DNA from 2 places in the Streptomyces sp. NBC_01450 genome. Region 1 is predicted to be linked to the other one. Evidence: riboswitches for the same ligand, from Rfam matches in the RefSeq annotation. Region 1 holds a riboswitch; the other holds the start of a gene.

Region 1 (3,939 bases):
GGGGCCCCAGTACTCCGGGCCGACCCCCCGCCAGTCGATGAGGGGGGACACGGCCGCGGTCACGGGGTCCACATCGAGACCCGCGCGACGCAGGAATTCGGAAAGGTCCTCCAGGTTGTAGGCCAACCCGAGGTTCTCGCCGTGCACTCGGACTCGGCGGCCACCGGTGTCACTCGGCGGAGCCACGATGACAGGCAACGGTTCGGACATGGATCCAGCCTCGCCTCTCCGGTCCCGGCCTGCATCCCGGCCCTGGGAATGTGGGTACGTCATACCCGAATTCAATCACGTGTTCGATTTCCGGCGCACGGCCACCCGTCACTGGGCGTCGGGAGCCTTGATGATCTTGCCGTTCTCGTCGATCGTGTGGGTGCTCCAGTAGGTGTCCCACTTGTCGCCGACATGCTGGGGGACCTTTCCTTCGGGATAGCGGACGTACCCCTTCGGTGGCTCCTCACCGTTGGACACGCAGTCGCTGCCGGTGCTCCCCACGGCCATGACCGGGTACTGGCCACCGCCGCAACTCGCATCCTCGGAGGAGCAGCCGGTCAGTATCGCGACGGTCGCGCAGGCCAGCGCAAGGCTCAGGACGGACCGCACCGGGCCCCTGTTGACCACGGACGACGGGCGGTGAACTCGGCTTGTCATACGCACGGCTGACTCCCTCTGGACGGCTTGTGGGACCAGCCTGCGCGAGGCGAGGGAATCGATCATGAGTACGCGTACTCGGACGCGGTGGGTCGTCATACCCGATTCCGCATGGGCATGACCGCCCCCGCCCGGTAGCGCCGCCCCGCGGCCGGACCCGCGGCCGGACTCACGGCGTCAGGCGCGCGTACGCCAGCCGTGGTCGACCGGTCCCAGGCCCGAGCCCAGGGCGAATCCCGCCGCGATCGCGCCCGTGACGTACTCCTTCGCCAGCCGTACCGCCTCCGGCACCGCCCGCCCCTGCGCCAGGCCCACCGCGATGGCCGAGGCCAGGGTGCAGCCGGTGCCGTGCGTATGGCGGTTGTCGTGGCGCGGGGCCCGGAACCAGTGCTGTTCGGTGCCGTCGGTCAGCAGGTCGACGGCCTCGCCGGGCAGGTGGCCGCCCTTCACCAGGACCCAGCGGGGCCCGTACGACAGCAGTTGCTCCGCGGCCCGGGACATGTCCTGCTCACCGGTGGCCTTGATCCCGGTCAGCTCGGCGGTCTCGTCGAGATTCGGGGTGGCCACCGTCGCCAGCGGCAGCAGGGCGGTCCGTACGGCGTCCAGCGCGTCGTCCGCCAGCAGCCGGTCGCCGTGCTTGGAGACGCTCACCGGATCCACCACCACGGGCGCGCCGACGTCCGAGAGCAGTTCGGCCACGGTCTCGACGAGCAGCGGGGAGGCGAGCATGCCGGTCTTCACGGCCTGTACACCGATGTCGTCCACGACGCTGCGGTACTGCGCGCGCACCGCCTCGGCGGGAAGCTCCCAGGCTCCTTGTACGCCGAGGGAGTTCTGCGCGGTGACGGCGGTGAGCACGCTCATCCCGTGCGCGCCCAGCGCGAGCATGGTCTTCAGGTCGGCCTGGATGCCGGCGCCGCCCCCGGAGTCCGATCCGGCGATGGTCAGGACCCGGGGAGGGGCGGTGGGCGTGTTCGCGAGCATGGTGGGTGTCACTCCGTACGAAGGGGGTGAGAGGGGGCGGGGTCAGCGGCGCAGGCGCAGGGGGGCGTAGACCAGCAGGGCCGCGACGAACGCCACCCCGTAGGCGAGGTCGGCGCCGTGCAGGGCATGCGCGACCGGGCCGACGTACAGGCTGGTGCTCATGAACGGCACCGCCGCGGCGAAGGCGGCGGCGAACGCCACGAGCGCGGGCCACCACGGCTGCGGGCGGGCGCTCTCGACGGCCAGGTCCACGGGGCCACGGCCGCGGGCCCTGGCCCGGGCGCGCCAGTCGACGGCGACGATCGCGACGAACCCGGGAATCCAGTAGCCGACGAACAGCAGGACGTTCTGGAAGCGGGCCGTGGTGTCGGCCGCGTGCATCCACAGCACGAGCGGGAAGCCGAGGACGGCGGCCAGCGCGGCGGCGGCCGGGCGCGGCAGCCGTACGCCCATGGTCTGCAGGGCGAGGGAGCCGCTGTAGTCGTTCATGGCGTTGCTGCTCAGCGCGGCGAGCGCCACGGCGAGCAGACCGAACGCGCCGAGGGCGCCGCCGCCGAGCAGGGTGTCGACGCCGCGGGCGGTCTGGTCGGTGAAGACGGCCGCGCCCCACAGTCCCAGCGCCTGGACGGCCACGAAGGACACGCTGATGCCGGCCAGGGTGTACCAGAACATGCGCGGGCGGGACGCCGTGGGCGGCAGGTAGCGGCTGAAGTCGCTCGCGTACGGCGCCCACGACAGTGCCAGGCTGAGGGCGATCGTGCAGGTCAGGACGAAGGCACCGGCCTGGTCGGCGCCGTGCGCGGTGGCGGTGGGGGCGGTGTGGGCGCCGCTCAGGAGCTTCACGGTCAGGGCCACGAACGCGGCGCCGAGGGCGAAGGTCATCACGGTCTGGAGCCGGTGGATCACCTCGTAGCCGAGGACGCCGAGCGCCCCCTGCACCGCCATCATGACGAGCACGCCCAGCCAGAACGGCCAGCCGCACAACTGGGCCAGCGCGTCCCCGCCGAAGAGGCCGATCAACGCGTCCCAGGCGATGGACGACAGCCACTGCAGGGCACCGGGGACGACCACGGCCCGGCCGAACGCGAGCCGGGCGAGCGGCAGCTGTCCGGCGCCGGTCCGGCTCCCCCAGGTGCCGAGGTACGCGGTCGGTACCGCCCCCAGGAGGGTGCCCAGCACGACGGCGGCGAGCGCGGTGGAGAAGTCCAGGCCGAGCGCGATGCCGACGGTGCCGGTGAACACGCCGGTCATGGTCAGGTTGGGGGCGAACCACACGGTGAACAGACGGCCCGGGCCGCCGTAGCGGTGGTCCTCCGGGACCGGGGCGATTCCGCGCGCCTCGACATGCAGATCCCCGGGGGCGGTGGGCATCCGCCCGTCGAAAACGCCCTGCGGGCCTCCGACGGCCACCTCGCCGCGAGCGTTACGGGCATACGGCAACGACATGAGACATCCCTCCGCCAGTCCTAACTGGTTCAGGTTCGACGGGTGTGATCTCAGCCCTCGTGCGGGGCACCCCGTGTCCGGTTCGGCGGTCAGGATAGCCCGGGCGACGCGTACGCCGCAGTGGGGAGGGGTCCGCGCTGCCCGTACGGCCCCGCGCCCTACGCGCCGGCGCTCGGCTCCACGCCCTCGTAGGCCGCCGTCAGCAGCGCCGGCACACCGTCCACGGTGAGCTCGGGGTCGTAGACGACGCTGCGGGGCTGGACGACGGGGTCGCGTCCGGTGCGCTTGGCGCCATGCTCGGTGAGGCCCCAGACCGGGGTCACGACCTGGACATCCCGCTCGACTTCTCGTGCGACACCCAGCCCGCGCGGATCGTCTTCCGGATCCGAGGCCCCACACGATCTCCACCCGGTGCGAGATCCTTCGGCCCCTTGAGCGGTCGACGGTGTGGCGGCCCGTGACCCGGGCCCGGCAGAACCTGGACTGGCGCGCTGTGCGGGGGGCTCGCTGACGGCTCCTGGACGCAGTACGGTGCCCGACCCCGGGTCGGGGTCGGGCACCGCGAGTGGTCGGTCAGCAGGTGGCCGAGGCCGGCAGGCCGCCGTACTGGTCGCCCTTGAGGTAGACGGCGCTCACATAGCCCTCGGCCAATCGCACCCAGACGTCGTTGACGTAACCGTTGTCGCGGATGGTCTCGCCGTGGGTCCAGCAGGAGGCGCCGCGCGGCTGCCCGGCGGTGACGTGCCCGGCGATGCCGGTGGTGGTCGAGGGCCCGTAGCGGACGTTGACGTTCACGTACGGTGTGACGGCGTAGGGCAGTCCCGCCGCCGCGGCCTGCGCCCCGGCCGCGCCGGTCAGCAG
Region 2 (3,939 bases), 6.0 Mb from region 1:
TGCCGGAGGGCGCGACGGTGAGGGTGGCGACGAGCGTGTCGAGGGCCGTGTCGGTGGCGACGAGCCGTCGCTCTCCGTTGACGAAGATGTTCATACGGTCTGCTCCGTGAGTGCTGTGCTGAAGCGCCCGGGGGTGAAGGGGCGGGCCTCTTCCGGGAGTTCCCCGGTGGTCAGGACGTGCGCCATGACGTCCCCCGTGACGGGTGTGAGCAGGACGCCGTTGCGGTAGTGCCCGGTGGCCAGCAGCAGCCCGTCGAGCGCGGTCGGGCCGAGTAGCGGCGCGTTGTCGGGCGACCCGGGCCGCAGGCCGGCGCGGGTCTCGGTGAGCGGCAGCTCGGTGATCCCGGGCACCAGCTCGTGCGCGTCGCGCAGCAGCTCGTACACCCCGCCCGCGGTCACCGTCGTGTCCCAGCCCAGCTCCTCGCTGGTGGCGCCCACGACGAGCTCACCGTTCTCGCGCGGCACCAGATAGACCTGGCTGCCGCGCACCACGGCCCGCACGGTCCGGCTCAGGAACGGCGCGTACCGCTTCGGCACGGTCAGCCGCAGCACCTGCCCCTTCACGGGCCGCACGGGCGGCAGTACGGCGTCGGGAACGCCCGCGAGCTCCCCGCTGTGGCTCCCGGCGGCGAGCACCACCTGCCCCGCCGCCAGCCGCTCACCACCCGTCGTGACGACCCCGGCGGCCCGGTCCCCCACGACGGTCAGGCGCTCCGCCCACGTCCGGTGGAACTCCACTCCGGCCCGCTCGCACGCCGTGACCAGGGCCTTCGCGAGCCGGCGCGGGTCGATCTGGTGGTCGCCGTCGACCCGCAGCCCGCCGCGCACGCCGGGCGCGAGCATTGGTTCCAGACGACGGCACTCCCGGCCGCTGAGCCACTCCGACTCGAGCCCCGAGCGGTGTTGCAGGGCATGCAGTTCGCGCAGGTGAGCGCGGTCGTCGGCGTCCATCGCGACGGCCAGCGTGCCGCACCGGCGGTAGCCGAGGTCCTGGCCGCTCGCCTCGGTGAGTTCCGCCACGAAGTCGGGATAGCGGCGCGCGGAGGCCAGGTTCAGGCCCAGCAGGGTCTGCTCGCCGTAGTGCAGCTCGGTGACGGCGGCGAGCATTCCGGCGGCCACCCGTGCGGCCCCGCCGCCCGGCTCGGGGTCCACGACCGTGACGGTGAACCCGCGCTGCGCGGCCCGCCAGGCGGTCACGAGACCGATGATCCCGCCGCCGATGACGAGGACGTCTGAAGCACGTGCGTCCGATGACGGCGCATCCGATGAACGTGCAGGTGTACGCGTAGGCGACATGGGCGTCCAGCCCCTCCCTTCGCCGGCATGACCCGGATCAGGTTCGTACGGTCGGAGGCCGCCAGCCTCCCTCTCAGCCCGGTACGTCCGGGCTCCCGCGAGTGCTTTACGTTGGCCACCCTAGCCCCACGCCGTATGTCTCAGTAAGGGAGCCTCCGTCCATGGCCCGTTCGCTCGACGGCCTCGTCCTCGCCCCGGTCGCCGACCAGGCCCCCGGGCAGGTCGGTACGCGCACCCGGTTCACGTACCACGAGAAGGACGGCGAGATCTGGGCCGAGTACACGGGCGGGGACGTCGTACGCGGTCACCTCGTGGGGACGCGGGAGGGCGACCGCCTCGACTTCCGGTACGTGCAGCTGAAGCACGACGGCAGCACCTCGTCGGGCCACTGCGTGTCCGTGGTCGTGGAGCTGACCGACGGACGGGTGCGCCTGGAGGAGACCTGGGCGTGGGAGTCCCAGGACGGGAGCGGGACGAGCGTTGTGGAACAGGTCACTGCGCACGTCCCCTGACTGACAGATTGTCAGTTGTCTATGGTGATCAGGTGAGCGAGCAGACGCGGGCACAGGGGCGTACGGCACGGCGGGTCGTCATCGTGGGCGCGGGCATGGCCGGCGTGCAGACGGCGGTCGCCCTGCGCGAACAGGGGTTCACCGGGGACGTGACGCTGATCGGCGCCGAGCCGCACCAGCCGTACGACCGGCCGCCGCTGTCCAAGGCGGTGCTGCTCGGCAAGGCCGAGGGCTCCGCCTTCGACATCGACTTCGAGGCACTGGGCATCGAACTCCGGCTCGGCTGCGAGGCGCTGGGTGTGCGCCCCGCGGACCATGAGCTGGACACCGAGGCGGGACCGGTGCCCTACGACGTCCTGGTCCTGGCGACCGGCGCGGAGCCGATCCAGCTGCCCGGCGCGCAGGGAGTGCCCGGCGTCCATCTGCTGCGGACCCTGGACGACGCCGAGCGGCTGCGCCCCGTGCTGGCCCAGCAGCACGACATCGTGGTCGTCGGGGCGGGCTGGATCGGTGCGGAGTTCGCGACGGCGGCGCGTGACGCCGGGTGCGTGGTGACGGTCGTCGAGGCCGCCGACCGGCCGCTGGCCGGGGCGTTGCCCGCGGAGGTGGCCGAGCCGATGACCGCCTGGTACGCGGCCAGCGGCGCCTCGCTGCGCACCCACGCGCGCGTGGAGCGCGTGGAGCCCGGCGCGGTGGTACTGGACGACGGCTCGCGGGTCCCCGCGGACGCCGTGGTCGTCGGTATCGGCGCGCGTCCCGCCACCGCCTGGCTGGCCGGCTCCGGCATCGAGCTCGGCGACCACCGGGAGGTCGTCGCCGACAACCACCTGCGCACCTCCGTGCCGGACATCTACGCGGTCGGCGACTGCGCCTCCTTCCCGTCCGGCCGCTACGAGGAGCGCCTCCTCGTCCACCACTGGGACAACGCCCTGCAGGGCCCGCGCACGGTCGCGGCGAACATCATCGGCGAGGCCCCCGCGGCGTACGACCCGGTCCCGTACTTCTGGTCCGAGCAGTTCGGCCGTTTCGTCCAGTACGTCGGCCACCACGCCCCCGCCGATACGACCATCTGGCGGGGCGACCCGTCGGGCGCGGCCTGGTCGGTCTGCTGGCTTCGCGAGAGCCGCCTCGTCGCCCTCCTCGCCGTGGGCCGCCCCCGCGACCTGGCCCAGGGCCGCCGCCTGATCGAGGCGGGCATGCCCATGAACCCGGACATCCTGTCCGACTCGTCCCGCCCCCTGAAGGACGCCACGGCATGACGCCACGGCATGACGGCCCGGTTTCCGTCGCCCGGACGGCGGTCCGGGGGGCGCTCGGGTACCGAGTGTCAGTCCGGGATGGCAGGCTTGTCCCGTGACCGAGATTGACGCAAAGATCGATGCTCTCGTCCCCGCCTGGCTCACCCTCCCCGACATCGCCGAACAGCTCGGCGTCGAGGTGACCCGCGTCCGGCAGCTGGTCAAGGAGGGCCAGCTGATCGCCGTACGCCGTGGTGAGAACCGCGCGCTGCACGTCCCCGCCGACTTCATCGACGGGGCCGAGCAGAAGGTCGTCAAGGGCCTGACCGGCACCTTGACGCTCCTGCGGGACGACGGCTTCACCGACGAAGAGATGCTCGAGTGGCTCTTCACCCCCGACCCGAGCCTGCCCGGCACCCCCGCGCAGGCTCTGAGCGAGAATCGCGGCACGGAGGTGAAGCGCCGCGCCCAGGCGCTCGCCGTCTGATTCGACCGACCGTCCGGCGTACGGACCACGGCCGGCCCCGGACCACCCCGGCCGCCGCGGTCCGTACGCACCGCACCACGTCCGTAGGGTGCGTACGACATCCGTACGCACCGCACCACGGGGGACACACCCATGCCCGAGAACGCCGCCCGCACCCGCCTCGCCGACGCCCGCGTCTACCTCTGCACGGACGCCCGTAAGCGCCAGGGCGACCTCGGCGAGTTCCTGGACGCGGTCCTGGCCGGCGGCGTCGACATCGTGCAGCTGCGCGACAAGGGCATGGAGGCCGCCGAGGAGCTGGAGCACCTCCAGGTCTTCGCGGACGCCTGCGCCCGCCACGGCAAGCTCCTCGCGGTCAACGACCGCGCGGACGTCGCCCACGCCATCGGCGCCGACGTACTCCACC

What was found. Region 1 has a riboswitch for thiamine pyrophosphate ahead of OG568_RS09545 (purine-cytosine permease family protein). Riboswitches for the same ligand answer to the same signal wherever they lie in the genome.
Region 2: it holds a riboswitch for thiamine pyrophosphate, as region 1 does, so the genes downstream of both, thiO (glycine oxidase ThiO) here and OG568_RS09545 (purine-cytosine permease family protein) in region 1, are expected to answer to the same signal.

Annotation. Positions count from the first base shown of each region.
Region 1 is NZ_CP109480.1:2,068,788-2,072,726, forward strand. It holds gene OG568_RS09530 (hypothetical protein) at 1-210, opposite strand, end outside; gene OG568_RS09535 (SCO0607 family lipoprotein) at 319-648, opposite strand; gene thiD (bifunctional hydroxymethylpyrimidine kinase/phosphomethylpyrimidine kinase) at 826-1,632, opposite strand; gene OG568_RS09545 (purine-cytosine permease family protein) at 1,675-3,078, opposite strand; TPP riboswitch at 3,068-3,162, opposite strand; partial or broken gene OG568_RS09550 (maleylacetate reductase) at 3,240-3,401, opposite strand; gene OG568_RS09555 (SH3 domain-containing protein) at 3,652-3,939, opposite strand, start outside.
Region 2 is NZ_CP109480.1:8,051,880-8,055,818, forward strand. It holds gene thiS (sulfur carrier protein ThiS) at 1-94, opposite strand, end outside; gene thiO (glycine oxidase ThiO) at 91-1,296, opposite strand; TPP riboswitch at 1,294-1,405, opposite strand; gene OG568_RS35770 (hypothetical protein) at 1,458-1,808, shown strand; gene OG568_RS35775 (NAD(P)/FAD-dependent oxidoreductase) at 1,841-3,067, shown strand; gene OG568_RS35780 (Rv2175c family DNA-binding protein) at 3,162-3,533, shown strand; gene thiE (thiamine phosphate synthase) at 3,666-3,939, shown strand, end outside.